Regions from separate parts of the Pseudoxanthomonas sp. 97-1-1 genome, predicted to be linked through region 1. Evidence: predicted binding sites of a transcription regulator. Region 1 holds the regulator's gene; the other holds the start of a gene.
What was found. Region 1 encodes FliA, which starts transcription of late flagellar genes. Its sites were predicted from a motif close to TAAAGTTTNNCNNNCNNNGGCCGATAA; they were not measured.
Positions count from the first base shown of each region.

Region 2: the regulator FliA is predicted to act here: its motif matches at 6,251-6,277, upstream of AC3DET_RS04560 (GGDEF domain-containing protein).

Region 1 covers NZ_JBYMTJ010000002.1:717,834-732,894, forward strand. Annotated here, with positions in the region: gene AC3DET_RS10555 (chemotaxis protein CheA) at 1-645, opposite strand, end outside; gene AC3DET_RS10560 (response regulator) at 695-1,060, opposite strand; gene AC3DET_RS10565 (STAS domain-containing protein) at 1,057-1,371, opposite strand; gene AC3DET_RS10570 (chemotaxis protein CheW) at 1,476-2,486, opposite strand; gene AC3DET_RS10575 (ParA family protein) at 2,483-3,265, opposite strand; gene motD (flagellar motor protein MotD) at 3,265-4,227, opposite strand; gene AC3DET_RS10585 (flagellar motor protein) at 4,247-4,987, opposite strand; gene AC3DET_RS10590 (chemotaxis protein CheA) at 5,232-6,980, opposite strand; gene AC3DET_RS10595 (hypothetical protein) at 7,008-7,151, opposite strand; gene AC3DET_RS10600 (protein phosphatase CheZ) at 7,188-7,799, opposite strand; gene AC3DET_RS10605 (chemotaxis response regulator CheY) at 7,799-8,179, opposite strand; gene AC3DET_RS10610 (RNA polymerase sigma factor FliA) at 8,297-9,049, opposite strand; partial or broken gene AC3DET_RS10615 (MinD/ParA family protein) at 9,046-9,858, opposite strand; gene flhF (flagellar biosynthesis GTPase FlhF) at 9,914-11,611, opposite strand; gene flhA (flagellar biosynthesis protein FlhA) at 11,660-13,741, opposite strand; gene flhB (flagellar biosynthesis protein FlhB) at 13,738-14,868, opposite strand.
Region 2 covers NZ_JBYMTJ010000001.1:938,497-953,557, reverse strand. Annotated here, with positions in the region: gene AC3DET_RS04590 (DUF6622 family protein) at 1-136, shown strand, start outside; gene scpC (succinyl-CoA:acetate CoA-transferase ScpC) at 244-1,761, opposite strand; gene AC3DET_RS04580 (DNA-3-methyladenine glycosylase I) at 1,856-2,401, opposite strand; gene AC3DET_RS04575 (YqgE/AlgH family protein) at 2,489-3,055, shown strand; gene ruvX (Holliday junction resolvase RuvX) at 3,138-3,587, shown strand; gene AC3DET_RS04565 (aspartate carbamoyltransferase catalytic subunit) at 3,608-4,552, shown strand; gene AC3DET_RS04560 (GGDEF domain-containing protein) at 4,634-6,193, opposite strand; gene AC3DET_RS04555 (hypothetical protein) at 6,346-6,624, opposite strand; gene AC3DET_RS04550 (carboxylesterase family protein) at 6,628-7,431, opposite strand; gene AC3DET_RS04545 (DNA ligase) at 7,508-8,359, opposite strand; gene AC3DET_RS04540 (DUF1294 domain-containing protein) at 8,528-9,142, opposite strand; gene mgtE (magnesium transporter) at 9,156-10,517, opposite strand; gene ptsP (phosphoenolpyruvate--protein phosphotransferase) at 10,720-12,441, opposite strand; gene AC3DET_RS04525 (HPr family phosphocarrier protein) at 12,441-12,710, opposite strand; gene AC3DET_RS04520 (PTS sugar transporter subunit IIA) at 12,703-13,095, opposite strand; gene rapZ (RNase adapter RapZ) at 13,329-14,252, opposite strand; gene hprK (HPr(Ser) kinase/phosphatase) at 14,249-15,061, opposite strand, start outside.

The sequences.
Region 1 (15,061 bases):
GGCGCTGCGCGGCACCTTGCCGATCAGGCCCAGGTCCCATGCGAGATAGGCTTCCAGCGGATCGATCTGCTCGAAGCCCGGCAGGCGTTCCATCCGGCACGCGATCTCGAGCGGACCGAGGTGTTCCAGTTCGCGCAGGATGCGCAGCGGATCATTGCCGCTCATGAACAGCGACGGCGCGGGGGTGAAGCCGATCTTCCAGCCTTCCGGCGTTTCGTCGGCCTTGGCGGCGGCGGGCGTGGCGGCAGGCGCATCCTGGCCGGACAGGACGGCGTTGAGCCGGTCCTTCATGGCCTGCACGGCGGCGGGGTCGGCCGGAGTGCCGTGTTCGGCCTCGGCCAGCAGGGCACGCAGCACGTCCACCGAGGCCAGCATCGCGTCGACCGCCGGCGGGCTGACGGCGCGCTGGCCGGCGCGCAGTTCGTCCAGCAGGGTTTCCAGTACATGGGTCATGCCGGCGATGGCGTCGAAGCCGAACGTCGCCGAACCACCCTTGATGGAATGCGCCGCACGGAAGATGGAATTGATCAGGTCGCCGTCGCGGCTGCCCTGTTCCAGCGACAGCAGGCCGGCTTCCATGGCTTCCAGCCCTTCGCGGCTTTCCTCGAAGAACGTGGCGTGGAAGCGCTGCATGTCCATGTTCATTGCGGTGGAGCCCTGTGGCGGTATGCGAAGTGGGGAGGAAGTGCGGGGCTCAGCCCAGGACTTTCTGGACGGTGGCGACCAGCTGTTCCGGATTGAACGGCTTGACCAGCCAGCCGGTGGCACCGGCGGCCTTGCCTTCGGCCTTCTTGTCGGCGGCCGATTCGGTGGTCAGCATCAGCATGGGCGTGAACTTGTAGTCGGGGATGCCGCGCAGGGCGCGGATCAGCGAGATGCCGTCCATGTTGGGCATGTTGACGTCGGTGACCACCGCGTTGAACTTCTGCCCCTGCGCACGTCCCAGCGCGACCTGGCCATCTTCGGCTTCATCCACCGAATAACCCGCCGAAGTCAGGGCGAAAGCGACCATCTGTCGCATCGAGGCCGAATCGTCCACTACCAGAATGCGTGCGCTCATGCGGCGTTCTCCACTTGTTGCATGTTGTTTTCGTTGTTGGTGGTCGCCAGGCCAAGCTGCGGCGCGAGGCCGAGCAGGCGTGCCGCGTCGCGGAAGCTCTGGCTGACCGCGCTGAAGTCGGTGGCCAGCCCGGCCTGCTCGCGCTGGCGCACGAAGCTGCACAGCACCTGCAGGCTGGCGGTGTGCACGCGCTGCACCGTGCCGGCGTCCAGCACCAGCGGGCCAGGCTGTGCGACATGCATGGCCAGGTGTTGCTTGAGGTCGGTGGCGGCCTCGATGCCGAGGTCATCACCCAGGGGCACTGCGCTCATCGTGTCTCCGGAAGGGCGGCTCTAGTGGGGTATCGGCGCACGCGGGCCACTCTTGAGCGTCCGGTGTGAATATGTGATGCGCGTCGACCTGCCATCGCCATGGCCTAGGTGAGCAGCTGCGAGGCATCCAGCAGGATCACCGCGCGTTCGTTCAGGCGCGCCACGCCGCGGAACAGCGGATTGGCGATGCGGCCGACGCGGGCGTTGTCCGGGGATTCGATCTGGTTGTCGGTCAGGTTGGCGACGTCCTCCACCGCGCTGACGCGCAGGCCGAGGGTCTCGCCATGTTCCTCGAGCACCACGATGCGCGTGGCGGCATCGGTGTCGATCGCATTGCGGCCCAGGTACAGGCCCATGTCGATGACCGGCACCACCTGCCCGCGCAGGTTCATCACGCCCAGCATGTGCGGCGCGGCACCACGCAGGGGCAGCAGGGTCGCGGGGCGCACGACCTCCTGCACCTTCAGCAGTTCCAGCGCGTAATGCTGCTGGTCGCAGCGCAGCCGCAGCCAGCGGGTCTTGCGTTCGGTCGCGCGGCGGCGCTCGCCGGTATCGGGCAATGCCTCCTGCAGGTAGGGCTTGCTCGGCAGCGGCGGCAGCGCGCGCGGCGCCTGCACGGGGCGTGCAGCGGGTGCAGCGACCGGAGCGGCGACCGGCGCGGCTTCGGAAACCCGCGCGGTGGGCGCCGCGCTTCCGTGCAGGTCGTCCAGCAGGGCCTCGAACTCGTCGTCGCTGATCATGTCGCTGGCGCTGCCTGCGCGCGCAGGTGCGACGGCGAGCGCAGGCGCGGGCGGGGCGGTGACGACGGGTTCGCTGGGGGGGCTGGTTACGGCGGTGGGCGCGCCGCTGCCGTGCAACTGGTCCAGCAGCGCTTCGAATTCGTCGTCGCCGATCATGTCGGCGTCGCTGCCTGCACGTACCGGTGCGATCGCCAGCGCAGGGGGAGCTTTGAGGTTCGCGGCGGGCGGTGCCGGTGTGTCGGCCGCATCGGGCGATGTCCCGGTGGCGGCTGTTTCCGCGGCGACCGCGGTCAGGGACGGGGCGGCAGCGGTCGCCGTGCCCACGTCGCCCAGCAGGTCGTGCAGGTAGTCGTCGAGGACGGCGGGCGTGGTCATGCGGCTTGCTCGGTGGCGCGTGCTTCCGTCAGCAACAGCCAGTCCAGGGCGCGGCGGTACGCCGACAGGCCGCGGCCGGGATACTGCGCGGCGGGGCTGGAACGGGTCAGTGCATCGACGCTGCAGATGCGCGTGTCATTGGGGATGGCGTCGTTCCAGACGCGTCCGCCGTACTCGTCCTGCATCGCCTTCAACGTCTCGGCACCGGTGCGGGTGCGCTTGTCGTAAAGCGTGGGCAGGATCGAGACCGGCAGTTCGCGATGGCGCGAGCGCTGGATCATGTCGGCGGTGCGGCACATGCCTTTCAGGCCGTGCAGAGCCAGCGGTTCGGTCTGGGTCGGAATGATGACGTGGTCGGCGGCAGCCAGTGCATTGACCATCAGCAGGCCCAGCGTGGGCGGGCAGTCGAACAGCACGTGGTCCCAGGCTTGGCCGCCGCGCGCGAGCGCATTGGACAGGGCCAGGCCCAGGCCTGGCTGGGTGGCGCTGCGGCGCTCCAGCGTGGCCAGCGGTGTCTGTGCCGGAACGAAGGCGAGGTTCTCGATCTCGGTGGCGCGCGCCACGCTGGCGAGCAGCGGCGGCTGCTCGTCGAACAGGTCCAGCACGCCGGCAGGCTGCGGCTCGGCGGGCACGCCGAACGCGCGCGTCAGCGACGCATGCGGATCCAGGTCGACCAGCAGCACGCGACGGCCACGCATGGCCAGGGCGCGCCCGAGGGCGAGGGTGGTGGTGGTCTTGCCGACGCCGCCTTTCTGGTTGGCGATTGCCCACACGCGCATCACTGGACTCCTTCATGGACCTGGGGCGCCGGCGGCGCTCCGGGCATGGGCGACGCGGCGTGGGTCGGCAGCGACGGCAGTGCGATCACTGACGGCGCTTCGACGGCCTGTTCCTGGGCATGCAAGTTCGGTGCCGGGCCGGCCGGGCTGGCCAGGATGATCAGCAGCACGCGGCGGTTGGCGTTGCGGCCTTCGAGGGTGGCGTTGTCGCCGATCGGCCGGAACTCGCCGTAGCCGATCATCGCCAGCCGCTCCGGCGGAATTCCGTCGCGGACGAACAGGTGCACCACGCTCGCCGCACGGGCCGAAGACAGTTCCCAGTTGGACGGGAACTGCGCGGTGCGGATCGGGCGGTCGTCGGTATAGCCTTCCACGCGCACCGAGTTGGGTACGTTGCCCAGCACTTCCGCCAGCTTGCCGACGGTCTGCTGCGCCTGCGGATCCAGCGCCGCCGAGCCGGTGGCGAACAGGATGTCGCTGTTGATCTGCACTTCCAGCCACAACTCGGAGCGCTTGATGACCACCAGCTTCTCGTCGATCAGCGGCGCCAGCGCGCGCTCCAGGTCATCGGCGATGCGCTTGAGCTCGCCCTGCGCGCTCTGCAGGCCCTTGGCGTCCAGCGAGAGGTTCATCTGCGAGGCCATCGCCGCCAGCAGGGTGACGTTGGGCGAAGGCGAGGGCGCGGAGGGTCCCTGTTTGGCACCGGACTTGATCGGCGAGGGCCGGTCGAAGTCGGCACCCTGCAACTGGTGGTTGCCCACCTGCACCGGGTTGATCGTGCGCGGGGCGCCGCCGAAGGCGGCCGTGAGCGCATCGGCCATCACGCGGTACTTGCCCTCGTTGATGGTGGAGATGGCGTACATCACCACGAAGAAGGCCAGCAGCAGCGTCATCAGGTCGGCGTAGGGGATCGCCCAGGCCTCGTGGTTCGCATGCTCCTCGTGTTTCTTCCTGCGCGCCATCGCCGTCGTTCCGCAGGGGTCAGTTCAGGAAGCCGGCCAACTTGGCCTCGATGTTGCGCGGGTTCTCGCCCTGCGCGATCGCGATCAGTCCTTCGATGATCATTTCCTGTTCGCGGCTGCGCCCGCCGATCACGCTCTTGAGCTTGCTGGCGATGGGCAGGAAGAACAGGTTGGCCGAGGCGATGCCGTAGATCGTCGCGGTGAACGCGGCGGCGATGCCATGGCCCAGCTTGCTGGGGTCGGCAAGGTTCTTCATCACCGCGATCAGGCCGAACACGGCGCCGATGATGCCCAGGGTGGGGGCGTAGATGCCCATGGCCTCGAAGACCTTGGCGGCCGCGAGATCCTGGTGTTCCTGGCCGTTGAGGTCGATCTCCATCATGTGGCGGATCGATTCGGGCTCCACGCCGTCCACCAGCATCTGCAGGCCCTTCTTCAGGAACGGGTCGTCCTGCTGGTTGACCAGCGGCTCCAGCCCCAGCAGGCCCTGCTTGCGGGCGATGTTGCTCCAGTCGACGATCTCGGCGATCAGCGCATCGCCATCGGTGCCCGGTGGCCGGATCACCCAGCGCACGATGGACAGCGCGCGCTTGAATACCGGCGGCGGCGTATGCACCAGGATCGCGGCGATGGTGCCCAGGATCACGATGACGAAGGCCGCCGACGACCACAGCGAGGACAGGCCCGCGCCCTTGAGGATGCTGCCGCCTACCAGGGCGACCAGCGCCAGGATGAGTCCGATGAGGCTGAAGATGTCCATGTGCAGATCTATCGGCCCGGTTCAGGTGGACTTGAGTCGTGAGTCCTGTAGGAGCGACGCAAGTCGCGACCGTGATCACACAGACACCGGGTTGTCATGCCGCGCGTGATCTGGAATCGCGAGCTGTCGCCTGGCGGTTGCAGCAGCGACGTTATTTGCGACCGGGTCACACCGCCATCCAGGCGTCATGTTGTGCAGGGCGTGCGGTCGCGACTTGCGTCGCTCCTACAGGGAGCACGATGCGTCACGCCGTCGCGCGCAGGCCGTCCACGTCCAGGATCAGCGCCATGCGGCCGTCGCCGATCAGGGTGGCGCCTGCGTAGCCGGGCAGGCCGCGCACGGCGCGTGGCAGGGGCTTGATGACGACTTCTTCGCGGCCGCGCACCTGGTCGACGATCAGGCCGAAGCGTTGTTCGCCCATCTGCAGCACCACGATGGTGAGCAGGGGCGTCATCACCGGGTCCACCTGCAGCCAGTGGCGCAGGTCGACCAGGGGCAGGGTATGGCTCTGGCGGTCCAGCACGGCCTGGCCATCGAACCAGCGCAGGCTTTCGGACGGTGCGTGCAGCACTTCCATCACGCGCGCGAGCGGCAGTGCATAGACGGGGTCGCCGGCCTGCACCAGCAGGGTGGGCAGGATCGCCAGGGTCAGCGGCACGCGGATGACGAAACGGCTGCCGCGCCCGATGTCGGAATGGATGGTGATCTGCCCGCTGAGTTCGCGGATGCGCGATTGCACCACGTCCATGCCCACGCCGCGGCCTGAGATGTCGGTGACCTCGGCCTTGGTGGAGAAGCCGGGCAGGAAGACCAGCTGCAGGCATTCGTCGTGGGTCAGGCGCGCGGCGGCTTCGGGATCGATCAGGCCCTTTTCCAGCGCCTTGGCGCGCAGGCGTTCGGGATCGATGCCGGCGCCGTCGTCGCGGATTTCGATGGTGACGAAGTCGCCTTCCTGCTGCGCCGACAGGCGTACGTGGCCGGCACGCGGCTTGCTGCAGGCTTCGCGCAGGCTGGGCACTTCGACACCGTGGTCGATGGCGTTGCGGACCAGGTGCACCAGCGGATCGGCCAGCGCTTCCACCAGGTTGCGGTCCAGCTCCGTCTCGGCGCCGACCAGTTCCAGGTCCACTTCCTTCTGCAACTGGCGGGCAACGTCGCGCGCGACCTTGGGAAAGCGCGAGAACACCTTGCCCACCGGCTGCATGCGCGTACGCATCACCGCCGTCTGCAGGCGCGCGGTGGCGATGTCGAGGCTGCTGACGGCGCGGTCCAGTTCTTCGTCGCGGATGCGCGCGCGCAATGTCTTCAGGCGGTTGCGCGACAGCACCAGTTCGCCCACCAGGTTGACGATGGCGTCCAGCCGCTTGGTGTCCACGCGGATGGTCTGTTCGGTTTCGCCACCGGTTTTCGCGGCCGGCTTCGGTGCGGCCGGTTTCGCAGGCGAAGGTGCCGGTCGCGCGACGGGTGCGGGCGCAGCGGCGCGGGTGGGTGCGCCATCGCCGTGCAACTGGTCCAGCAAGGCCTCGAACTCGTCGTCGCTGATCAGGTCCGCGCCGGCCGCAGCGGGCGCGGCGCTTGTCGCGGCGGTGGGTTTCGGCGCGGCGGGTGCGGCATCCCCCCGGGTATCGAACTGGTCGATCAGCATCTGCGGGGCGTGCGGCGGGTCTTCGCCGGCACCGATCGCATCCAGCATCTGTTGCAGCCAGTCCAGCGATTGCTGGGCGGCATCGAAGTGTTGCGGTTCCAGCGTCGCCTGGCCGGCGCGCACCAGGCCCAGCGTCTCTTCGGCCGCATGGCACAGGTTGACCATCGGCTGGATGCCGAGGAAGCCGGCGCCGCCCTTCAGGGTGTGGAAGCCGCGGAATACCGCGTTCAGCTGCTCGCTGTCGGAGGGGTCCTGTTCCAGCGTGACCAGTTGCTCGCCCAGCCGGTCGAGGATTTCCTGCGCTTCGATCAGGAAGTCGGCGGCGATTTCAGGGGTGACGGCGGACATGGGCGGGGCAGGTACCGGGACGGGTGATCAGCGGGAGGAGTCGAGCAGGTGCAGGGCGTGCGCGTGGCGACGCCGCAGGAAGCGGCCGACCAGGACATCGCAGACCAGCAGCGATCCCACGAACAGCAGGACGAGGGGATGGCAGGAACGGCGGGCGGAAGCGTCGGGCATGGCAGGTCTCCGGTTCCGCTGCGCGTTCGCGGGTGCCTACAGCCCCAGTCCGGAGAGCAGGTCGTCTGCGTCGTTCTGTGAAAACGCGTTGCGGTCCAGACCAGCAACGGCCGGACCGGCCAGATCTGAAGGGTTCTTCTTCTCCGGCGGCGGCAGGCCCAGCGCGCCGAAGCCCTCGTGCACGCGACGGACGATGCCCGCGACGCGACGGATGATCTGGCCGGTGAGGTCCTGGTAGCTCTGCGCCAGGGCCATCTCCGACAGCCCCTTGCCGATGCTGTCCACCAGCGCCGCCTGCTCGGGCGACAGCGCGGTGCCCTTCAGTTGGGTGGCGTAGCCACGGCACTGTTCGGCCAGGTCCAGCGTGGCGTGGCTGGCCTGTTCGGTCATTTCCACCACATGGTCCAGGCGCGCGCAGGCGTCGTCCAGCTCGCCCGGTCCGGTGGGTGGCAGTTCGCCCAGCGTCTGCGCCAGCTCGCGCGCCAGGCGGCCCAGGCCCTGCATCATCGGCTGCGTGCGCCAGGCGGCGATGGCATCCAGTTCGCGACGCCAGCCGGCTTCGTCGCCCTGTTCCAGGGCATCCAGCGCGTGCTGCAGTTTTTCCACCAGCGCGGCGCGTGCGCCGGCGACATCGGCCACGGCGCTCATCAGGCAGCGGCTCCCAGGCGTTCGAAGATCTTGCCCAGCTTCTCTTCCAGCGTCTGCGCGGTGAACGGCTTGATGATGTAGCCGTTCACGCCGTTCTGCGCCGCCTCGATGATCTGCTCGCGCTTGGCCTCGGCGGTGACCATCAGCACCGGCAGGGTCTTGTAGCGGTCGTCGGCGCGGATGGCCTTCAGCAGCTCGATGCCGGTCATGCCGGGCATGTTCCAGTCGGTGACCACGAACTCGAAGCTGCCCTGGGACAGTGCGGTCAACGCGCTGTTGCCGTCTTCGGCCTCGGCGGTATTGGTATAGCCCAGGTCATTGAGCAGATTCTTGATGATGCGGCGCATGGTGGAAAAGTCGTCCACGATGAGGATGCGCATGTTCTTGTTGGCGGTCACATCGAACTCCAGTAAAGCGTGCCCGGTCAGGGGCGACGGCAAGGCAGGGGCTGCACGCGGCGGCCTACCGGAGCCTTATCGGCAGGCCGTGGGGATTCTTCAGTCGTTGTCTTCCAGGCCGGCGTCGGCCTTCTCGAACACCTGCAGGCGTCCGCGCAGCCGCACCATGGCCTGGCCGTGGATCTGGCAGACGCGCGACTCGCTGACGCCGAGGACGGCGCCGATCTCCTTCAGGTTGAGCTCCTGCTCGTAGTACATGGACAGCACCAGCTGCTCCCGTTCGGGCAGGTGGCCGATGGCCTTGACCAGTTGCTGGCGGAACTCGCTGCGCTCCAGGTGCTGCTGCGGCGAGGGGCCGCCGGTACGCGCGGTGTTGGGTTCGCCATGGTCGTCGATGTGCGATTCCAGGCTCAGCACCTGGCCACGCGCGGCATCTTCCATCAGGCGCAGGTACTCGGGCAGCGGCATTTCCATCGCACTCGCCACTTCGGTGGCGATGGCGGCACGGCCGGTGCGCTGTTCGATCTCGCGCACGGTGGCGGCCGCCTGGCGGGCGCGACGGTGGACCGAGCGCGGTACCCAGTCGCCGCGGCGGATCTCGTCGATCATCGACCCGCGGATGCGGATGGAGGCGTAGGTCTCGAACGAGGCGCCCTGCTCGGCATCGTAGCTGCGCGAGGCTTCCAGCAGGCCGATCATGCCGGCCTGCACCAGGTCGTCGATCTCCACGCTGGCCGGCAGGCGCGCGGCCAGGTGATGGGCGATGCGGCGGACCAGGTCGGCGTGCTGGGTGACGAAATCGTTCGCACTGCTGCGCTGTACGGCGCGGTATTGGGCGGCGGCGGTGTTCATGCGGCGACTCCCCGCTGGATCAGGCGTTCGACGAAGAACTCGACGTTGCCGCGCGCTCCCAGAGGCGGCTGCCAGCGTGCCGTCATGCGCGCGATCTCGGCGATGGCGCGGGCCGACGGGCTGCCCGGATAGGCTTTCACGACGGGCTGCTGGCGCTGCACCGCACGGCGCAGCCAGTCGTCCTGCGGCACCGCGCCGAGGTAGTGCAGGGCGACATCGCCGAGGAAACGCTCGCAGACGCGGGCGAGTTTTTCATACAGCTTCCGGCCCTCGTTGGGGTCGCGGACCATATTGGCGATGACGTGCACGCGGTCCAGGCCGCGCTCGCGCGCCAGCACCTTGATCAGCGCGTAGGCGTCGGTGATCGAGGCCGGCTCGTCGCAGACCACCACCACGGTGTCCTGCGCGGCCTGGCAGAAGGTCAGCACGCTGTCGGTGATGCCGGCGGCGGTGTCGACCACCATGAAATCCAGCGCCCGCTGCAGTTCGGAGAACACGTTGACCAGGCCCACGTGCTCGGCCGGCGCCAGTTCGGCCATGTGGCGGAAACCCGACGAGGCGGGAACCACCAGCACGCCCTCGGGGCCTTCCAGCAGTACGTCTTCCAGTCCGCAACGTCCTGCGACCAGGTCGGCGAGGGTGAACTTCGGCGACAACCCGAGCAGCACGTCCACGTTGGCCAGGCCCAGGTCGGCGTCCATCAGCAGCGTGCGCTTGCCCATTTCGGCCAGCGACACGGCCAGGTTGACCGACACGTTGGTCTTGCCCACGCCGCCCTTGCCACCGGTGATGGCGATGACGCGCACGGGATGGAATGCGCCGGCGGCCGGCGGCGTGCTGCGGGGATTGGTCTGCAGCAGGTGGTCAGGCGACATGGGTGGCCTCGGTCGAGCAGGGTTCGTCGGCTTCGCGGCGCAGCTGGTCCAGCCGCAGCACGAGGTGGGCGCTGTTGGCGCGGTGGAGATCGTGGGGAACGCGCTGGCCGTCGGTTACCCAGGTCATCGGCAGCTGGTGGTCCACGACCACCGACAGGGCGCTGCCCAGGCGGCCTGTCTCGTCCAGCTTGGTCAGCACCACGCCTTGCGGCTGCACGCTGCTGAAGCGGCGGACGACCTCGTCCAGGTCGGAGAAGTGCGAGTTGGCCGGCAGGCACAGCAGGGTCTTCACCTGGCCCGATGCGCGCAGCCAGTTGAGCTGGCCCACCAGGTTGCGGTCGCGCTGGCCCAGGCCGGCGGTATCGATCAGTACCAGCTTGTAGTCGCGCAGGCGCTCCAGCAGCAGTGCGAGGGCCTGCGCGCTGTCGGCCTCGTGCACGGCGATGCCGAGCTGGCGGCCGTAGCCGTGCAGTTGCTCGCGACCGCCGACCCGCACGGTGTCGGTGGTGATCAGCGCCACGTCGCGTGCGTTGTAGCGCTGCGCGAAGCAGGCGGCGAGCTTGGCGATGGTGGTGGTCTTGCCCGCGCCGGTGGGGCCCACCAGCGCGATGACGCCGCCGGTTTCCAGCAGGTCGGTGTCGACCACCGGCAGCTTCTTCGACAGCAGGCCCAGCATCAGGCCACGGCCGCGGTGCAATTCGGTGTCGGCGGGAATCTGCAGGGCGATGTCGCGGGTGATGCCGGCGTCGAAGCCGTAGTCTTCCATCAGTTCCATCGCCTGCATCCGCACCGGCGAACCGCGCAGGCGTTCGTCGGTGAGGCGGTGCATCTCGCGCTCGATCATCTCGCGCATGGCGGACAGTTCGCCGCGCATCTGCACCAGCTGCTCGTCGCTCTCGCGGGCGTGCGTGGCGTTGTCGGTGACGACGGTCAGCGTCGGTACGGTGACGGCAGCGGGCGCCGGTACCGGTGCGATCACCGGTGCACGCGTGGCGTGCAGCGCGACGACCGGCGCAGGCTCGGGTTCCGGCAGCGACACCGGCGGCGCGATCGAGGGCAGCAGCGCATCCAGGTCGAGCGTGTCATCGGCGTCGGCGCGCGGCGCGGGCTGACGGCGCGGCGGTGCAGCGGGTTCGCTCGCGGCGACCGGCTCGTTGGCGGGAGCGGCCGGCAGGCAGGCGGCCAGCTTGGCGGCGAAGGATTCGGGTTCGATCAGCAGCGGCGCGATGTCGCGGACGACCGGCGCCGGAATCTCGCCGGTGATCGGCGCGGGCGTGGCGGCCACCGGCGCGCGTGGCGCTGCGACGGGTGCTGCCGGCGGTGCGATCGACGCAGGTGCGGCGACGGCCGGCTTGGCGGTCCCGGCACGCGGTGCAGCGGGGACGGCCGGCTGGCGGCGGGCGAAGTAGCTGGCGGCGGCTTCGGCCGGTGACAGGGCCGGAGCGTTCGCGGTCGGTGCCTGCGGCGCCGGGTCGAGCAGCGGATGCAGCGGCGCAGGGGGCGTGGCCGGGCGCATCGCTTCCAGCGTGCGCTGCACCAGCGCTTCGTCGTAATTGCTGGCAGCAACGATCTCGATGCCATCCTCGGTCACCCGGTTGGACAGGATCACCGCGTCCGGGCCGTGTTCCTGCCGGACCATCGCGAAGGCGGTGCGCATGTCGGGGGCGACGAAGCGTTTGATTTTCATGGCGTGCTATCCGGTTCGATGTCGCGTCGGGTTCTGCTGCTTCCGGTCTCAGCTGATCGTGCCGACCAGCTTCAACCGCTTGTCCTCGGGAACCTCGCTGTAGGCCAGCACCGACAGCGAGGGGACGCTGTGGCGGACCAGGCGGGCGAGGGCGGCGCGGACCGAACCCGGTACCAGCACCACCGCAGGCTCGCTGCGGGCTTCCTGCTTGTTCACCACGTCGGCGAGGCTCTGGTGCAGGCGTTCCGCCAGTCCCGGTTCCAGCGCCGCGCCGGTTCCCTGGGTACTGTCCTGCAAGACGCGTTCCAGATTCGGCGCCAAGGTATAGACGGGCAGTTCCGGCGCCATGCCGGAGATTTCCTGCACGATGAACCGGCCCAGCGAGGTGCGTACCGCAGCGGTCAGTGCGGCCGGATCGGCGTTCTGCGGGGCGAACTCGACCAGCGCCTCGACGATGCGGCGCAGCTGGCGGATCGGCACGCGCTCGATCAGCAGGTTCTGCAGCACGCGCACCACCGTGGCCAGCGGCAGCGCCTTCGGGGTGAGGTCCTCGACCAGCTTCGGCGCGCTGCGGCCCAGCTGGGACAGCAGCTGCTGCACTTCCTCGTGGCCCAGCAGCTCCGGCGCGTGTTCGCGTACCAGATGCGAGAGGTGGGTGGCCATCACGGTGGCCGGATCGACCACCGTATAGCCCAGCGATTCGGCGGTGGCTTTCTGGTGCGACTGGATCCACACCGCGTCCAGCCCGAACGCCGGGTCCTTGCCGGGGATGCCGTCGATGGCGCCGAACGCGCCGCCCGGATCGAGGGCCAGCTCGCGGTCGGGATGGATCTCGGCCGACGCCACCGGCACGCCATGCACCAGCAGGCGGTAGCCGTTGGACGGCAGTTCGAGGTTGTCGCGGATGTGTACCGGCGGCACCAGGAAGCCGAGGTCCTGGGTCAGCTTGCGGCGCACGGCCTTGATCCGCGACATCAGTTCGCCGCCCTGGTTCTTGTCGACCAGCGGGATCAGCCGGTAGCCGACTTCCAGGCCAAGTGGGTCGACCGGGCGCAGCTCGTCCCAGGTCAGTTCGGCATTGCGGTCGGGGGCTCCGGGTGCAGGCAGGGCCGCCAGGTCGCCGGCAGCGGCCTCGGGGCTTTCCTGGGTCCGCTTCCACATTTTCCAGGCCAGGTAGCCCAGGCCGGCCGCGAGCGTCAAAAAGGCGACGTTGGGCATGCCGGGCACCAGCCCGACCAGGCCCAGTACGCCCGCCGACACCGCCAGCGCCTTGTGCTGGCCGAAGGCCTGGCCCATCACCGCCTGGCCCATGTCCTGCGAGCGCGAGGCGCGCGTCACCAGCATGGCGACCGAAGACGACACCAGCAACGCAGGCAGCTGCGCGACCAGGCCGTCGCCGATCGACAGCAGGGTGTAGGTGGAGGCCGCGTCCGCCGCCGCCATGCCGTGCTGGAACATGCCCACGGCAAAGCCGCCGACCAGGTTGATGAACAGGATCAGGATGCCGGCGATGGCGTCGCCGCGGATGAACTTGTTGGCACCGTCCATCGCGCCGTAGAAATCGGCTTCCTCGCGCACTTCCTCGCGGCGGGCCTTGGCTTCCTCGCGGGTCAGGATGCCGGCATTGAGGTCGGCGTCGATGGCCATCTGCTTGCCGGGCATCGCGTCCAGGATGAAGCGCGCCGACACTTCCGAGATGCGCCCCGCGCCCTTGGTGATCACCACGAAGTTGATGATGGTCAGGATGGCGAACACGACGATGCCGACCGCGTAGTTGCCGCCCACCACGAATTCGCCGAACGCGGCGATGACCTTGCCTGCGGCGTCATGGCCGTTCTGGCCATTGAGCAGGATCACGCGGGTGGACGCCACGTTCAGCGCCAGCCGCAGCATCGTGGTCATCAGCAGGATGATCGGGAAGATGGTGAAGTCGAGTGGCCGCTTCACGTACACCACGGCCAGCAGCACCACCAGCGAGATGGCGATGTTGAAGCTGAAGAGCGCATCCAGCACCGGCGGTGCCAGCGGCACCACGATCATGGCCAGCAGTGCCAGCACGACCAGGGGTGCGCCGAGGCCGTTCTTCAGCATCTCCATCCAGCGCATGCCGCCGACGGGTTGCGCACTCATGCCTTGCCCCCGTGCTCATCCACGTCCACCGCGGGCAGGTCGGGCAGCGGGGCCTCGCCCACGCGCCAGGCACGCAGCTGGTACACGTAGGACAGGATCTGGGCGACGGCGGCGTAGAGTCTCACGGGGATTTCCCGGCCAAGTTGACCTTCGCGATACAAGGCGCGTGCCAAAGGGGGCGCCGAGACGATGGCGATGCGGTGGGCATCGGCCACTTCGCGGATCCGCATGGCCAGTTCGTCCACGCCCTTGGCGACCACCGTGGGTGCGCCCATCTGACCGGCCTGGTATTTCAGCGCCACCGCGTAATGGGTCGGATTGACCACGATCACGTCGGCGGTGGGCACGTCTTCCATCATCCGGCGCTGCGACAGCTGGTGCTGCATCTGGCGGATGCGGCCCTTGACCTCGGGGCTGCCCTCGCTTTCCTTCATCTCTTCGCGGAGTTGCTGGCGCGTCATCTTCAGTTTCCGCAGCCAGTTCCATTTCTGGTACGGCGCGTCGATGGCGGCCAGCAGGATCAGGCCGCCGGTGGTCGCCAGCAGCAGGGTACTGGTGAAACTCAGGCCGCTGCGCACGGCCTGTTCCAGCGGCATGGTCAGCAGTTCCCGCAGCGGGTTCAGGCCCAGCTTCACGCAGATCGCCGCCGCGCCGCCGATCAGGGCCACGCGCAGCAGCGACTTCAGCAGCTCGGCCACGCTCTCGGCGCCATACAGCCGCTTGAGGCCGGCAGCGGGGCTGAGCCGCTTGAAATCCGGCATCAGCGCCTTCTGCGAGAACTGGAAGCCGCTCATCGCGATCGGTGCGGCCAGGCCGGCCAGCACGCAGATGCCGGCCACCGGCGCGACCACCGCCAGCAGCTTCAGCAGCAGCAGGCCGACATGCCCGAACAGCTGGTCCGGCTGGCGCATCAGCGCGGGGTCGGGCGTCAGCGCGATCTTCATCCAGCCGAGCGTGTCGCGTGCCAGGCCCGGGCCCATCGCGATGATCGCCAGCACGCCGGCCCCGAAGACAGCCGCCGTCGCCAGCTCGCGCGAACGCGGGATGTTGCCCTGCTCGCGGGCTTCGCGGCGTCGTTTTTCGGTAGGAAGTTCTGTGCGTTCGCCGCTTTCGTCCTGCTCAGACATGGCGCGTTTCCGACGGGGTCGGGTAGGTCACTGCAAGACGTGTTCCAAACCAGCGCCGGCGCGGTCTGCTGCTGAAGAAATCCGCGGGCGCAACCGATGCGACCCCGCTTCGTGATGATAGTAATTGGTGTGGGACGACGGCGCGTTCTGCATAGCGATGACTTCGCGCGAAGCTTCTTGTAGCCCTCAAGCG
Region 2 (15,061 bases), on a different contig from region 1:
GGGCGTGCTCGGGACGACAACTGCGGTCGTTGTGGTCGCCGGTACGTACGGACTTTTCAGCGGGATGTTCATGGCGCGTGCGCTGCGGGTGCTGGCGGTGATGAAGCGGCAGCGGCTGGTGGAGCGTAGTGCCTGACGAGACAGGTAGGATGGGTTGAGCCGAAGGCGATACCCGTCATCAAGGCGCTGATGATCCAGCGATGATGGGTATCGCCTTCGGCTCAACCCATCCTACAGAGGGCTTCAGCCCTTCATGCTGCCCGTATCCAACCACCGCTGGTGCCACGACAGCGCTTCCGGCAGCAGGTGCGGGGTGTGCTTGCCATAGCTGTGATGCAGGGCGCGGTCGAAGTAGTCCTGCAGCGCGTCGCGGTAGTCGGGGTGTGCGCAGTTGGCGACCAGCAGGCGGGCGCGTTGCTTGGGCGTGAGGCCGCGCAGGTCGGCGAGGCCCTGTTCGGTGACGATCACCGAAACGTCGTGCTCGGTGTGGTCCACGTGGCTGACCATGGGCACCAGCGCGGAGATGCTGCCGCCCTTGGCGGTGCTCGGGCTGAGGAACACCGACATGAAACCGTTGCGTGCGAAGTCGCCCGAGCCGCCGATGCCGTTCTGGATGCGGCTGCCCATCACGTGGGTGGAATTGACGTTGCCGTACAGGTCGGCTTCGATCATGCCGTTCATGCCGATGCAACCCAGGCGTCGCACGAGTTCGGGATGGTTGGACATCTCCTGCGTGCGCATGATGATGCGCTCGCGGTAGAACGCGATGTCGCGCTTGAACGCTTCGTTGGCTTCCGGGCTCAGCGCGAAACCGGTGCATGACGCGACGTCCAGCACGCCTTCGCGCAGCAGGTCGAGCATGCCGTCCTGGATCACCTCGGTGAACGCGGTCAGGCCGCGGAAGCCGCTCTTCGCCAGCCCCGCCAGCACGGCATTGGGAATGTTGCCCACGCCGGACTGCAGCGGCAGCAGGTTCGGCGGCAGGCGGCCGAGCGCGACCTCGTGCTTGAGGAAGTCGATCAGGTGTCCGGCGATGCGCTCGCTGGTGGCGTCGATGGGCGTGAACGGACTGTTGCGGTCGGGTCCGTGCGTACGCACGACGGCGACGATCCTGTCCGGGTCGCAGCGCAGGGCGGTCTCACCGATGCGGTCCTGCACGTGTTCCAGCGGGATCGGCTTGCGGTGCGGCGGCAGGGCCGTGCCGTAGTAGACGTCGTGCATGCCGTCGACGTCGGCAGGCTGCCAGTCGTTGACCTCGATGATCACTTTCTTCGCCAGGTCCAGCCAGGTCTTGTTGTTGCCGACCGAGGTCGACGGCACCAGCGTGCCGTCCTCGCGGATCGCCGAGACCTCGATCACCGCCGTGTCGATGGGACCGTAGAAGCCGAACCACACATGCTGGGCGACATGGCTCAGGTGGATGTCGATGTAGTCCAGCGTGCCGTCGTTGATCCGCTTGCGTGCGTCCGGGTCGCTCTGGAACGGCATGCGCAGGGCGATGGCGTCGGCCTTGGCGAGGGCCCCGTCGAGTTCGGGCGCAGTCGAGGCGCCGGTCATCAGCTTGATCTGGAACGGCAGTCCGTCCGCATGGGCCTGCTCGATCTGCGCGGCCAGCGCCAGCGGCACCGCCTTGGGGTAGCCGGAGCCCGTGAAGCCGCTCATGGCGACCGTCTCGCCGGGCTTTATCAGGGCGGCCGCCTGTTCGGCGCTGACCACGCGGTCGCGCAGGCCGGCGTGGCGGATACGGTCTTCCTGTGGCATCGGGCTGGGCATCCAGTGAGCGAAACGCGGATTATCGCGGTGGGGTGTTGCGCCGCAGGATACGACCTTGGTGGCACGCACGTGTTGCGTGGGATCAATGCCCGGTGGCCGTCATCCACGGCGGCCGGTGTTTGGCAGCACGGCGGAACGCGGGGCAATCCTCGCGGTGCGCGCCGGGCAGGTAGCCCAGGCTCATCAGGAATTCGCCTGTGATCTCGCCGCCGGTGAAGCGGAAAGTCTTCTTGAAGAGCCTGATCCAGTCCGCCTTCGGCAGGGGATGGTGGGCATCCAGCCATGCCGCGAAGCCGCCATGGCTGGCACGCAGCCGCTGGACGACCTGCGCGTTGTGGATCGCGGCGTCGATCTTCAAGCGGTTGCGGATGATGCCGGCGTCCGCCATCAGCCGCGCACGGTCCTTCTCGCCATAGAGGGCCACCGTGTCCACGTCGAAGCCGCCATAGGCGGCGCGGAAACCCTCGCGCTTCCTCAGCATCGTCTCCCAGCTCAGGCCGGCCTGGTTGATTTCCAGCAGCAGGCGCTCGAACAGGACCGCTTCCTCGCGTTGCGGGAACCCGTACTCGCGGTCGTGGTAGGGCCCGTGCAGCGGGTGGCCGGGGGCAATATCGCAATAACCGGACATGGAAGATCGGCCAGGAAGGGGATTCCCGATTCTAGGCCGTGTTGCGGACAGGAACCGCCCGCGCGGGTCCGGGCTAGAATGACGCCCATGCACGATGCCGCCACGCCCCTGGCCAACCAGCTGCTGATCGCCTTGCCGGCGCTGGCCGATCCCAATTTCGCGCGCAGCGTCACGCTGATCTGCCAGCACGACGACGAAGGCGCCATGGGTGTGGTCGTCAATCGCCCGTCGGAGTACACGCTGGGCGAAGTGCTGCGGCAGATGAACCTCGCTTCCCACAACCCGCGCCTGGACGACCAGGTGGTGCTGGCGGGCGGGCCGGTGCATCCGGAGCGCGGCTTCGTGCTGCATGACGACGCGCGCGCGTGGGAGTCCACGCTGGAAGTCGCGGACGGCCTGTACCTGACCACCTCGCGCGACATCCTGGAAGCGATGGCGGTAGGCGAGGGTCCGGCAAACGCCGTCATGGCGCTGGGCTGTGCGGGCTGGGGAGCAGGCCAGCTGGAATACGAACTGGGCGAGAACAGCTGGCTGACGGCGCCCGCCGATGCCGAACTGCTGTTCGCGCTGCCGCTGGAGCGGCGTTGGCAGGCGGCAGGCCAGCGGATCGGCGTGGACATGACGCGCCTGACGGACTACAGCGGCCACGCATGAGCCTCTGCCTGCGCCCGCAGACGTTGTCTCCACAGCGACCGGTGCAGGATGGCGCACGCGTGATCGAACGGAGGCAGGTGGCATGAAGCTGGATGGCACCGTACTGGGATTCGACGTGGGCGCCCGCCGCATCGGCGTGGCGGTCGGCAGCGCGTTCGGCACCGGCGCGCGTGCGCTGGCGGTGATCGACGTGCATGGCCACGGGCCGGACTGGCCGGCGATCGACAAGCTGCATGCGGAGTGGAAGCCCGACGGCCTGGTGGTCGGCGACCCGATGACGCTGGACGGCGGCGACCAGCCCATCCGCAAGCGCGCGCACGCCTTCGCCCGCGAACTGCGCGCGCGCTACAACCTGCCGGTGGTGCTGGTGGACGAGCGCACCAGCTCCGTCGAAGCCTCGCAACGCTTCGCACTGGACCGTGCCGAGGGCCGCAAGCGCCGCCGCGACGCGGTGGCGCTGGACGCCGTCGCGGCGGCCGTGATCATCGAACGCTGGCTGGCCGCTCCCCAGGACGCGACCCAGTTGACCTGATTCTTCCCTGACGAAACTCCATGACTTCCCAACTTGATCCGGATGGACGCCTGCGTCACCTGCTGACCCTCGAGGGCCTGCCCCGCGAGACCCTCTGCCGCCTGATCGACCGTGCCGGCCAGATCCGCGATGCCGCGCTCGGTCGCACGCCGCGGCGAAAGGTCCTGGACGGCACCACGGTCTGCACGCTGTTCTTCGAACCGTCCACGCGCACGCGCAGCTCATTCCACATCGCCGCGCAGCGGCTGGGTGCGGACGTGCTGAACTTCGATGCCTCCACCTCGTCCACGCGCAAGGGCGAAACCGCGCGCGATACCCTGCGCAATCTCGAGGCGATGGGCGTGCGCGGATTCATCGTCCGTCATGCCGACGACGGCGCGGTCGCGGCGCTGGCCGCCGAGGCGGGCGAGGGCACTGCGTTGATCAACGCGGGCGACGGCCGCAGCGCGCACCCCACCCAGGGGTTGCTGGACGTGCTGACGATCCGCCAGGCCAAGGGTGCCGATTTCTCGCGCCTGAAGGTGCTGATGGTCGGCGACGTGAAGCATTCGCGCGTGGCGCGTTCCGACCTGCATGCACTGCATACGCTCGGCGCGGGCGAGATCCGCGTCTGCGGACCGCAATCGCTGCTGCCCGACGATGGCACCCTGGCGGGTTGCCGGACGGGACAGGATTTCGACGCCATGCTCGAAGGCGTGGACGTGGTGATGATGCTGCGCCTGCAACGCGAGCGCATGGAAGAAGGCCTTGTCGCATCGCTGGAGGATTACCATCGCGAGTACGGGCTGACCACCGCGCGCCTGGCGCGTGCCGCCAAGGATGCCGTGGTGCTGCATCCGGGCCCGATCAACCGTGGCGTGGAGATCACCGACGAGGTCGCCGACGGCCCGCAGTCGCTGGTGCTGCGCCAGGTCAGCAACGGTGTCGCCATCCGCATGGCGGTGCTGGAGATGTTGCTGGGGTGAGGGCGGCACCCTCGCCCGTAGGAGGCCCTTCAGGGCCGACGGGTTCCGGTCGGCCCTGAAGGGCCTCTTGCGCGGGGTGGCTTACTCCGGTGCCGCGACCACCTGGTTCTTGCCCGCCTGCTTGGCCTGGTACATGGCGCGGTCCGCGCGGGCGAGCAGTTCGTCCTGCGATTCGCCCGGTACCCAGCGCGCCACGCCGGCACTGAACGTCGGCATGATGCCGCGGCCCTCGTAGATCAGCGGCTTGTGCGCGAGGCGGGCACGCAGGCGCTCCAGCGTGCCCATCGCTTCCAGGAAGCTGGTGTCGGGCAGCAGCAGCACGAACTCTTCGCCACCGAAACGTGCGACGGCATCGCTGGCACGCAGGGTGGCGCGCGCCAGGGTTACCACGTGGCACAAGGCGGCATCGCCACCCAGGTGGCCGTGCGCGGCATTGATGTGGCGGAAATCGTCCAGGTCCAGCAGTGCCAGGCTCAGCGTCTGCCCGCTGCGCAGCGCGCGCACGGATTCGCGTTTGAACAGTTCGTCGAAGCCGCGCCGGTTCAGTGCTTCGGTCAGCTGGTCCACGCGCACCAGCGCCGAGACCGATTGCAGTTCCTGTTCGAGATCCGCCGCGCGGCGCTCGGCCTCCTCCACCTCGCGCCGCGCCTCCAGCAGGCTGTCGCGCGCGCGCAGCGCCTGCGCCTGCACCTGTGCCGTGTCCGCCAGGATGTCCTCCATCCGCTTGCCCAGTTCGGCGATGCTGCGGCTGTCGCGGATGGCCTGCGCATGGAAGCTGATGCGGTCGTGGTATTCGCCGGTGCTGCACGCCATGCCGTCCAGCCGCTCGACGAAGGTCACCATCATCTCCTTCATCGACGCCTTGGACTCGGCCAGTCCCTGCTTCAGCAGGCCCTGCTTGTAGATCACTTCGCGCAGCCCGGCGCGGGTCTGTTCCAGCGCGGTGCGGTCCAGCGGGCCGGACAGCAGCTGGCGCACCGCGCCGATCTGGTCCTGCAGCCAGCTGCCGTCCTCGATCAGTTCGCCGACGTTCTCCAGCAGCAGGTCGAACAGGCTGCGCATCAGTTCCTGTGCGTCGTTGACCTCGTGCGTGCGCAGGCCGACCTGCTGGCAAAGTTCCCGCAGGTCACTGCCCAGCCCATCCAACGGCTGGGCAGGTTGCCACTGGCGGACGCGGTCGGCCAGCGCGTGCGCTTGCGGCAGCAGCAACGCGTCGTCGCGCAGCAGGTGCTCCATGCCGGCAACGAGCAGGTGCTGCAGCAGGTCGCGCAGTTGCTCGGCTTCCCCGGCCAGCGGCTCGTCCTGGATCGTGCGGATGTACTTGTCGACCAGTTGCCGCAGTGCGCGGCCGTAGCGGGGCCAGTCGGCATCGGCGTGCGCGGACTGCAGGCGCTCGCCCATGCCATGCAGTTCCCCCGGCAGGCCGGCGACGCCGTCGGCGAAGGCGGACAACAGGGCGACCGGCTCTTCGGCATGTGCGAACAGGGCCTGCAATTGTTGCGCGCTGATACTGGTGCGGGGCCCGGCGCTGGCCGCCGGGGCCAGTTCCCGCGACGACGACGGCGCGGCGTCCCGCCGCCGCGACCAGAGCCGGCGCAGGCCGCCAGGAAAACCGGAGTTGTCGTCGGCCATGTCAGTCATTGCAGGTCACTCGCACGGCCACGGGCAGGCACCCGTCAGGCGTCAGGAGATGCCGGGTTATCGGCCGCGGAGAACATTGATTGAGGGCGGGGCGACCAGGGCGGGCACGTGGAGGCGGGAATCGTGACCCTGCGCGCGCGCAGGCGCGCCGATCAGCCCGCGTCCGGGGGGAAGCGGGTGAGGGCTTCTTCGATGATGGCCAGCTGGGCGACGGCCTCGGCATGGCCGGCCTCGGCGGCGCGGCGGACCTGCTCCAGGCTGGGATGCGAGACGATCAGCAGCAGGTTGCCGCATTGCGCGCAGGCGTAGTCGGTGACCGCATCGTGCAACTCCATGGCCATCGCACGGCTGTCGCCTTGCCAGCCGCACGGACACGGCAGTTCACGCTCACGCCAGCCCGCGGTGAAGTAGTCGGGAACGAGCTCGGCCACGGCTCAACGTCCGCGGCGTTGTTCGAACAGCCATTCCCACATCGGGGTGTACGCGTAGGTGGCGTCCCAGCTGTTGTGGTTGGCGTCCGGGAATTCGGTGTAGCGCGCGTCGCGTGCGTCGGCGGCCTTCAGTGCGGCGTCCATGCGGCGCGATTGCGACGGGGGCACCACGTCGTCCTTGCCGCCGTGGAAAATCCACACAGGGATGTCTTTCAGGCGCTGTGCGGCGGCGGCAAACGGGTCTGCGGCGTTGGCAACGCTGTGCGCACGCAGGCCCGGCCGCGCATCGGTCCAGTCGACGGTGATTCCTCCGCAGATCGGGACCAGGGCGGCGAACCGGGCCGGCTGTTGCAATGCCAGTTCCCACGTACCGTAGCCCCCCATCGACATGCCCGTCAGGTACACGCGATCGGAATCGCCATTGAACTCGCGCACGGCCGCGTCCAGCGTCGCGAACGCAAGGGGGCCGGCTGCCTCGGTCCACTCCGTGTCATCCGGCGCCTGCGGGAAGACCACCAGGCCCGGGAACGTGTCGGCATGCTGGCGCAGGTACGGTCCCAGCCCCGCCATCGTCTGCTTCACGCCATCGCTGCCGCGCTCGCCGGAGCCGTTGAGGAACAGCACCACGGGCGGCTTGCCGCGGCGGAAGCGCGCCGCAGGTACGAACACCTGGTAGCGGTAGGTCTTTCCTTCGAGTGCGACCTCGCGCGAGACGAATTCGCCGGTCGGGTTCATGGGGGGTGTCGTGGTACAGGACGTCATGAGGATCAGCAGCAAGCCCAGGCAGGCGGTGGCAAGAGAGCGCATGGCAGTCGCAATCGAAGGGGACCGGGCGGCAGCATAACCCGATGGGGAAACGAGGCGCCCGATCGACCGGACTGCGTCACCGTTTCGGATCGGCTGGCGGCATGTCGTCCCGCATCCGCATGAAGCGGGCGAAGCGCGGCAGTCCGGTAGACGTCAGGCCGTTGTAGCGATAGGTCAGCCACGCGCCCACCGGCGGAGGCCTGGCCCGCTGGGCATCGGTGAAGCCGGTGCCGATGCGGAAGTGGCGCCCGTCGGGCGTGCGCACCTGCAGCGCGCCCATCATCCCGGCGTATTTGCCTTTGCCCGGCAGATGCGCGACGACTTGTGCCTCGGCGTCCTCATGGGGTTTGTACTTGAGCAGGTCTTCACTGCGTCCGGCGCGATAGCGCGCGTCGCGCCGATGCAGCATCAGACCCTCGCCGCCGCCGGCGACCACGCGGGCCAGTTCTGCGTCCAGTTCGGCCCGGGTGTCGAGGCGTTGCTGCGGGATCATTGCCAGATGCGCGCTGCGTGCCGTCGACACCAGGCTGCGCATGCGAACGACGCGTTCCGCGAACGGCCCAGGGTGGGTGGGCAGGTCGAAGACCATGAAGCGCACATCACGCCATGCCTGCGCATCGGTTCCCACGCGGCGGACGAGGGCGCTGATGTCGTCAAAGCGGCCGCGTGCGATCCACAGCTCGCCGTCCATGGGTTCGGCAGACCAGCCGCGAGTGAACGTGGCCGGTGCCACGATCCGCGCGCCGCCACGCGTCCACAGTGCCCGTCCATCCCAGCGCGCACGCACGCCGTCCAGCTTCTCGCTGACCAGGAAGGCGCCGACCGGCACGCCATCGCGGTATGGCGTCGCCAGCATCGGATCGGTTGGTGGTGCCGACAGGACGGGCCAGATCAGCAGACACAGCAAGGCGGTGAGGATCAGGCGCATGGTGCGGCCAACGGGATGGGGGAGCGACAGCGTCGCCAGCCCGCACGAAGGTGGGCATCGGTGCACATCGCGGCGACGTGTAGGAAAGCCCCCCGTGCGGTGATCGCCGGGGACAGCAGGCTCAGATTGGCCAGGCGGCGTAGACCGAAGCGGCACATCGCTTCGCCATCACGACCTCATCCAGCACCATGCGACCAGCGCGCCGCCGTGCAGGGCCACCATCGTCCAGAAGGCGACGCGATAGCCCGGCTTGCGCGACTTGTGCCGCAGCATTTGCTGCGCGATCCACGCGCCCGGCCAGCCACCGGCGAGTTCCAGCAGATGCAGGGTCGATTCGGGTGTGCGCCAGCGGCCGGTCTGCGCGGCGTGCTTGTCGAGGGCGTATGCGACGAAAGTGACGGCGGACATCGCCAGCGATATGAACACCGCCTCGAGCGGAAGGCGGTCGTTGCCGATGGCCCAGGCCACCAGCAAGGCATAGGCTGCGGTGGCGACTGCGCCGGTTAGCCACGACTCGGGTCGCGGCGAAGCCGTCCGTGCGGGTGCCGGGGGTGTTGCAGATCGCGCGGCGGATACCGTCCGACGGACCGCTTGGGCGCGCCACTTGCCGTCGGGCTGGCGCTGCGCAGTGAACTTCACGAGTTCGCCGGTCTCGGGACGGCGGCCGTCGAGGCGGTAATCGCGCACGTGGAAGAACACGCGGCCCGGTTCGCCATCGAGCGGCGCGATGAAGCCGAAGCCGCGGTCGTCATTCCATTCGCTGACCTTGCCGAGCCGTTCCATCGGGAGTGCGTCCTCAGTGCAGCAGGATGAGTGTCGCCAGGCCGAGGAAGCAGAAGAAGCCCATCACGTCGGTCACCGCGGTGACCACCACCGTGCCGGCGACGGCCGGGTCGATGTTCATGCGCTTGAGTAGCAGAGGCAGCAGTACGCCGGCGGTGGCGGCGGCACAGAAATTGATGATCAGTGCCAATGCGATGACCAGCGACAGCAGTGGACTGCGGAACCACGCGAAGGCGATCACGCCGACGATGCCGCCGATCAGCAGCCCGTTGATGAGGGCGACGCGGATTTCCTTCCACAACAGGATCCGCGCATTGCTGGAACCCACCTGGCCCAGTGCCAGGCCGCGCACCATCAGCGTCAGCACCTGTACGGCGGCGTTGCCACCGATGCCCGCGACGATCGGCATCAGAACGGCCAGCGCGACGATCTTCTCCAGCGTGGCGTCGAATTGCTTGATCACCGTCGCTGCCATGAACGCAGTGAACAGGTTGATGCCCAGCCACACCACGCGGCCGCGCACGGCGCGCTTGACCGGCGAGAACAGGTCCTCGTCCTCGTCCAGGCCGGCGGCGCCCAGCGCCTGGTGCTCGGCCTGCTCGCGGATGATGTCGACCACGTCGTCGATGGTGATGCGGCCGAGCAGGATGTTGTTGTCGTCCACGACGGGCGCGGACACCCAGTCATGGTCGGAGAACTGGCGCGCCACTTCCTGCGCGCTCTCGCCCACGTCGATCGCCGGCTGCTCGTCGTCGATCAGGCGGTTGATCGGCGTGGTGTCCTCGTGCGTGACCAATGCGGCCAGCGGCACACGGCCGAGGTACTGGTGGCGGCGGCTGACGACGTAAAGATGATCGGTGTGGTCGGGCAGTTCGCCGCGCAGGCGCAGATAGCGCAGCACCACGTCGACGTTGACGTCGGCGCGCACGGTGACCACGTCCGGGTTCATCAGGCGGCCGGCGGTGTCCTCGGCATACGACAGCACCTGTTCCAGGCGCTCGCGGTTCTCGCGGTCCATCGACTTGAGGACTTCGTCGATGACGGTATCGGGCAGGTCTTCGACCAGGTCCGCGAGATCGTCGATGTCGAGGTCCTCGACCGCGGCGACGATTTCGTCGGTGTCCATGTCCGCCAGCAGGCTCTCGCGCACCTCGTCGCCGACGTGCACCAGCACTTCGCCGTCGTCCTCGGGATCGACCAGGCCCCACACCACTTCGCGCTTGCCGGGCGGCAGCGATTCCAGCAGGTTGCCGATCTCCGCGGGCGACAAGGTGTTGACCAGCCGGCGCACGGGCCCCAGCCGACCGCTGTCGAGCGCGTCGGAGAGCAGGCGCAACTGGCGTGCGGTCTTGTCGTGGCGGATGGTCTCGACCATTCGGTACTCCGGAATGGGGCCGATCCGTCAGGCGGATGCGACCGGGGCATCAGGCGTTCATTGCACCATTATCGCCCGGGCTGTGATTTATGGACACCCTGGAGACGGAGGAGAAGTGGGGCCAGATGTGGGAGCGACGCAAGTCGCGATGAGGCGTTTCCGATGGTCCATCGCGACTTGCGTCGCTCCCACAACAGGTATCTCAGGCCGTCGTCGCCGTCTTGAGCCAGCGCTCGATGCCGGCGCGGTCGCGTGCCTGCAGCAGTTTGGCCGCTCGCGTCTGCAGTGCACCCAGGTCGACATCGCGGATGGCCTTGCGCAGTTCCAGCAGCGTGGCCGGATGCAGGCTGAACTCCCGCAGGCCGAGTGCCAGCAGCATGGGCGCTAGCGTGGCGTCGCCAGCGATCTCGCCGCACATCGCCACGGGAACCTTGTGCTCCGTGCCCACGCTGATCACGTGGCGGAGCAGGCGCACTACGCCCGGGTGAAGCGGCGAATAGAGTTCGCCCAATGCTTCGTTGTTGCGGTCGGCGGCCAGCAGGTACTGCACAAGGTCGTTGGTGCCGATGGAGACGAAGTCGACCACGTCGACGAACGCGTGCAACGCGATCGCCGCGGCCGGCACTTCGATCATCGCGCCCACGCCGACCTGTTCGGCGATCTCGAGCCCTTGCTTGCGCAGCTGCAGCGCCGCGCGCCGCAGGCGACGGCGTACCTCGAGGATTTCCTCGCGGCTGCTGACCATGGGCACCAGGATGCGGACCGGGCCGTAGGCGGAGGCGCGCAGGATGGCACGGAGCTGGGTGTCGAAGACGCCGGTGTGCGCCAGCGAGAGACGCACGCCGCGCAGACCGAGCGCGGGATTGTCCTCGTCGCTGACGACGAGCCCGGTGCGGTCGGCCTTGTCCGCGCCCAGGTCGAGCGTGCGGATGGTCACCGGGCGTCCGCTCATGCCGAGCACGAGATCGCGGTAGACCTGGAACTGCTCGTTTTCGCCCGGCAGCTCGCGCCGCTGCAGGAACAGGAATTCGGTGCGGTACAGGCCCACGCCGGACGCACCCAGGGCATGGGCATTCGCCACGTCCTCCAGCGATTCGGCATTGGCCCACAGCGCGATGTCGACCCCGTCGCGGGTGCGGCTGGGCTTGGAGCGCAGCCGGCCGAGTTCGCGCGCTTCACGTGCCGCATCACGCAGGCGTTCACGATAGCGGCGCAGGTCTTCGGGGTCGGGATTGACCACGACCTCGCCCGTGCTGCCGTCCACCAGCAGTACGTCGCCGTCGTTGATCTTCTGCAGGGCCAGCGCATTGCCGACGACCAGCGGCAGGTGCAGGCTGCGTGCCAGGATCGCACTGTGCGACAGCGTGCTGCCGGCGGCGGTGACCACCCCCACCACCCCTTGTGTCTGCAGTTCCGCCAGTTCCGAAGGGGCCACGTTGTTGCTGACCAGGATCTCGCCTGCCGCGCCCGGTGTGTCATCGGCGCGTTGGTGCAGGTGCGCGTGGATGCGACCGATCACATGGTCGAGGTCGTCCATGCGGCTCTTGAGGTAGGCATCGTCCATGCCATCGAACACGGCAGCCAGCCGGTCGCGTTGCAGGCGCAGCGCGTAGTCGGCCGAATAGCGGCCGGTGCGGATCAGTTCGTCCAGGCCATGCAGCAGCTCGGGGTCGTCCAGGAGCAGGGCATGCAGGTCGAGGAACTCGCCGACCTCCTTCGCCAGCGCGCCGTGCAGGCGTGCGCGCAGGCTGTGCATCTCGCGGCGGGTGGCGTCGACGGCGTCGTGCAGGCGGACCAGTTCGTCGTCGAGCTGGTCCTGGCGGATGTGCTGCTCGGCCACATCCAGCACATGCGGCAGCCGGACCCGGGCGCGTCCCAGCGCGCTGCCGCGCGACGCCCCATGGCCCGGCAGCAGCGCCCGCATCAGGCGTCCTCGTCGAATCGTCGTTCGAACAGCGACACGACTTCCTGCATGGCGGCGGCCTCGTCCTCGCCCTCGATGCGGACGGTGACCGGCGTGCCCTGGCCGGCAGCCAGCAGCATGACGCCCATGATGCTCTTGGCATTCACCTCGCGTCCCTTGGCGGCCAACGTGGCGTTGCAGCGGAAGCCGGCCAGCGTCTGCACCAGCTTGGCAGTGGCGCGCGCGTGCAGCCCGAGGCGGTTGGATATTGTGAGTTCGCGTTCAAGCATCGTCGTGAATGACTCCATTGCGTGCGCCGGCCGCAGCGGTGGCCGGCAGTTCGTCCAGTCCCTGTTCCGAATAATTCATCACCCGCAACAACATGGGCAGGCTGAGCGCCGAGACGCGGCGCACGGGCGTGCCCAGGCGCGCGAGCTTGCCGGCCAGGTTGCTGGGGCTGGCACCGTACAGATCGGTCAGCACCAGCACGCCATCGCCGCTGTCCACGCGCCGCAGCGCCGCGGATGCCTGCGGAAGCAGCGCGTCCAGGTCGGCATCGAACGCCACCTCGAAGGCCTCCGCCTTCAGGGGAAGTTGCCGCAGCAGCGCGGTGGCGACCGCCAGGATCGCCGCGCCCACGCCAGGATGAGTTACAAGAAGAATGCCACAGGCCATGCAGGAACGTTAACAGACGGGCATGACGGGCTGGAAGCTGCGTCGGTGGAATGGTGCGGGACCGGGTTGCAGGGCATCGTCTTCGCCGAGCGGTGCACACGTTCGTGCCTGGCACTCCGGCCCGTGGTTCCGGAGTGCTGTGATGCAGGAAGGGCTGTGGCCCCGACGGTTTTTCGCCTCCAAACAGGGTGTCCGGGTACCGGGTCGGGGCGAAAGCCCGTCCTGTGGTGGGGTCAGTCCAGCTCGCGGTGGAAGGTGGCGACTTCTTCCCAGCCCTGCTCGCGCGCATGCCGCGCCATGGTTTCGGCCAGGTAGACCGAACGGTGCTTGCCGCCGGTGCAACCGAAGGCGATGGTCACGTAGCTGCGGGTCTCGCCGCGCAGGCGGGGCAGCCAGGTATCCAGGAAACCGCTGACCTGGCCGACGTACTCGGCGACCTCCGGTTGGGCGTCGAGGAATGCCCGCACCTTGGGATCCCGGCCGGCGTACGGTCGCAGTTCGGGGTTCCAGTGCGGATTGGGCAGTACCCGTGCGTCGAACACGAAGTCGGCATCGGCGGGCACGCCCCGCTTGTAGGCGAAGGACTCGAACAGCAGCGAGAGCTGCGTGCCCTTGTTGAAGGCGAACTCGGCGATGATTCGGCGGCGCAGCTGGTGGACGTTGAGCTGGCTGGTGTCGATGACGACATCGGCCTCGTCCCGCAGGGGCTGGATGATCGCCCGTTCCTGGTGGATGGCTTCCTGCAGGGACAGTCCACCGTGGCCCAGCGGGTGGCGGCGGCGGGTGTCCGAGTAACGGCGAAGGAGCACCTCGTCATCGGCATCGAAGAAGATCAGCCTGCCTTCCAGCCCCAACTGCGCCAGTGCGGCGCGCCACTGGGCGAGTTTGGACAGGTCGCTCTGGCGGCTGCGCACATCGATGCCGATGGCGATCCTGGGCGGCAGTTCGTCCTCGCGCATCAGGCTGCGGACGAAGGATGGCAACAGGTCCACCGGTAGGTTGTCGATGCAGTAGTAGTCGAGGTCCTCGAAGGTCTTCAGCGCCACCGACTTGCCCGAGCCGGACAGGCCGCTGACGATCACCACGGTCGGTGGAAGTGGAGGCGTGGTGCCGTTCTCTTCGTGTGCGTCCACGGGGTTGTCACCGGCCTGCGTCATGGCGTGCTGCGCTCCAGCAGGTTGCTGTGGCGCGCGATGAACATCGCGGCAGGGTCGATGCCCTTGGTGCGCAGGATGTGCAGGCGGGTAGCGGCCTCGGTCAACACGGCCAGGTTGCGGCCGGGCATGACGGGCAGGGTGATCAGCGGCACGTCCAGGTCCAGCACGTGGCGGGTGCCGGAATCGCCGGTCAGGCGCTCGTAGCCGTGGGGATTGGGCTCGGTCATCGGCCGGGTCAGGTGCACGATCAGGCGCAGGTACTTGTTCTTCTTCACCGCCGTGTCGCCGAACATCTCGCGGACATTGAGCACGCCCAGGCCGCGCACTTCCAGCAGGTCCTGCAACAGCTCGGGACAGGTGCCGTCCAGCACGTCCGGCGCGATCTGGGTGAACTCGGGAGCGTCGTCGGCGACCAGCCGGTGGCCGCGGCTCAGCAGTTCCAGGGCCAGTTCGCTCTTGCCGGACCCGGCTTCGCCGGTGATCAGCACGCCAATGGAATAGATTTCCATGAACACGCCATGCAGCGTGACCCGCGGCGCGAGCGTGCGTGCCAGGTGGTAGGACAGATGATTGAGCAGCTCATGCCCGCGCTTGGGGGAGAGCCACAGCGGCGTGTCGTTCTCGTTCGCCGCCTCGCGCAGGTCCTCGGGGCAGGACTGGTTCTTGCTGATCACCAGCGCCAGCGGCTTGGCCTGCACGATCTTCTCGATCGTCTCCCAGCGTTGGCGGGAATCCAGTGAATCCAGCCAGGTCAGTTCCTCGGTGCCCAGGATCTGCACCTTGTTGGGATACACCGCGTTGAGGTAACC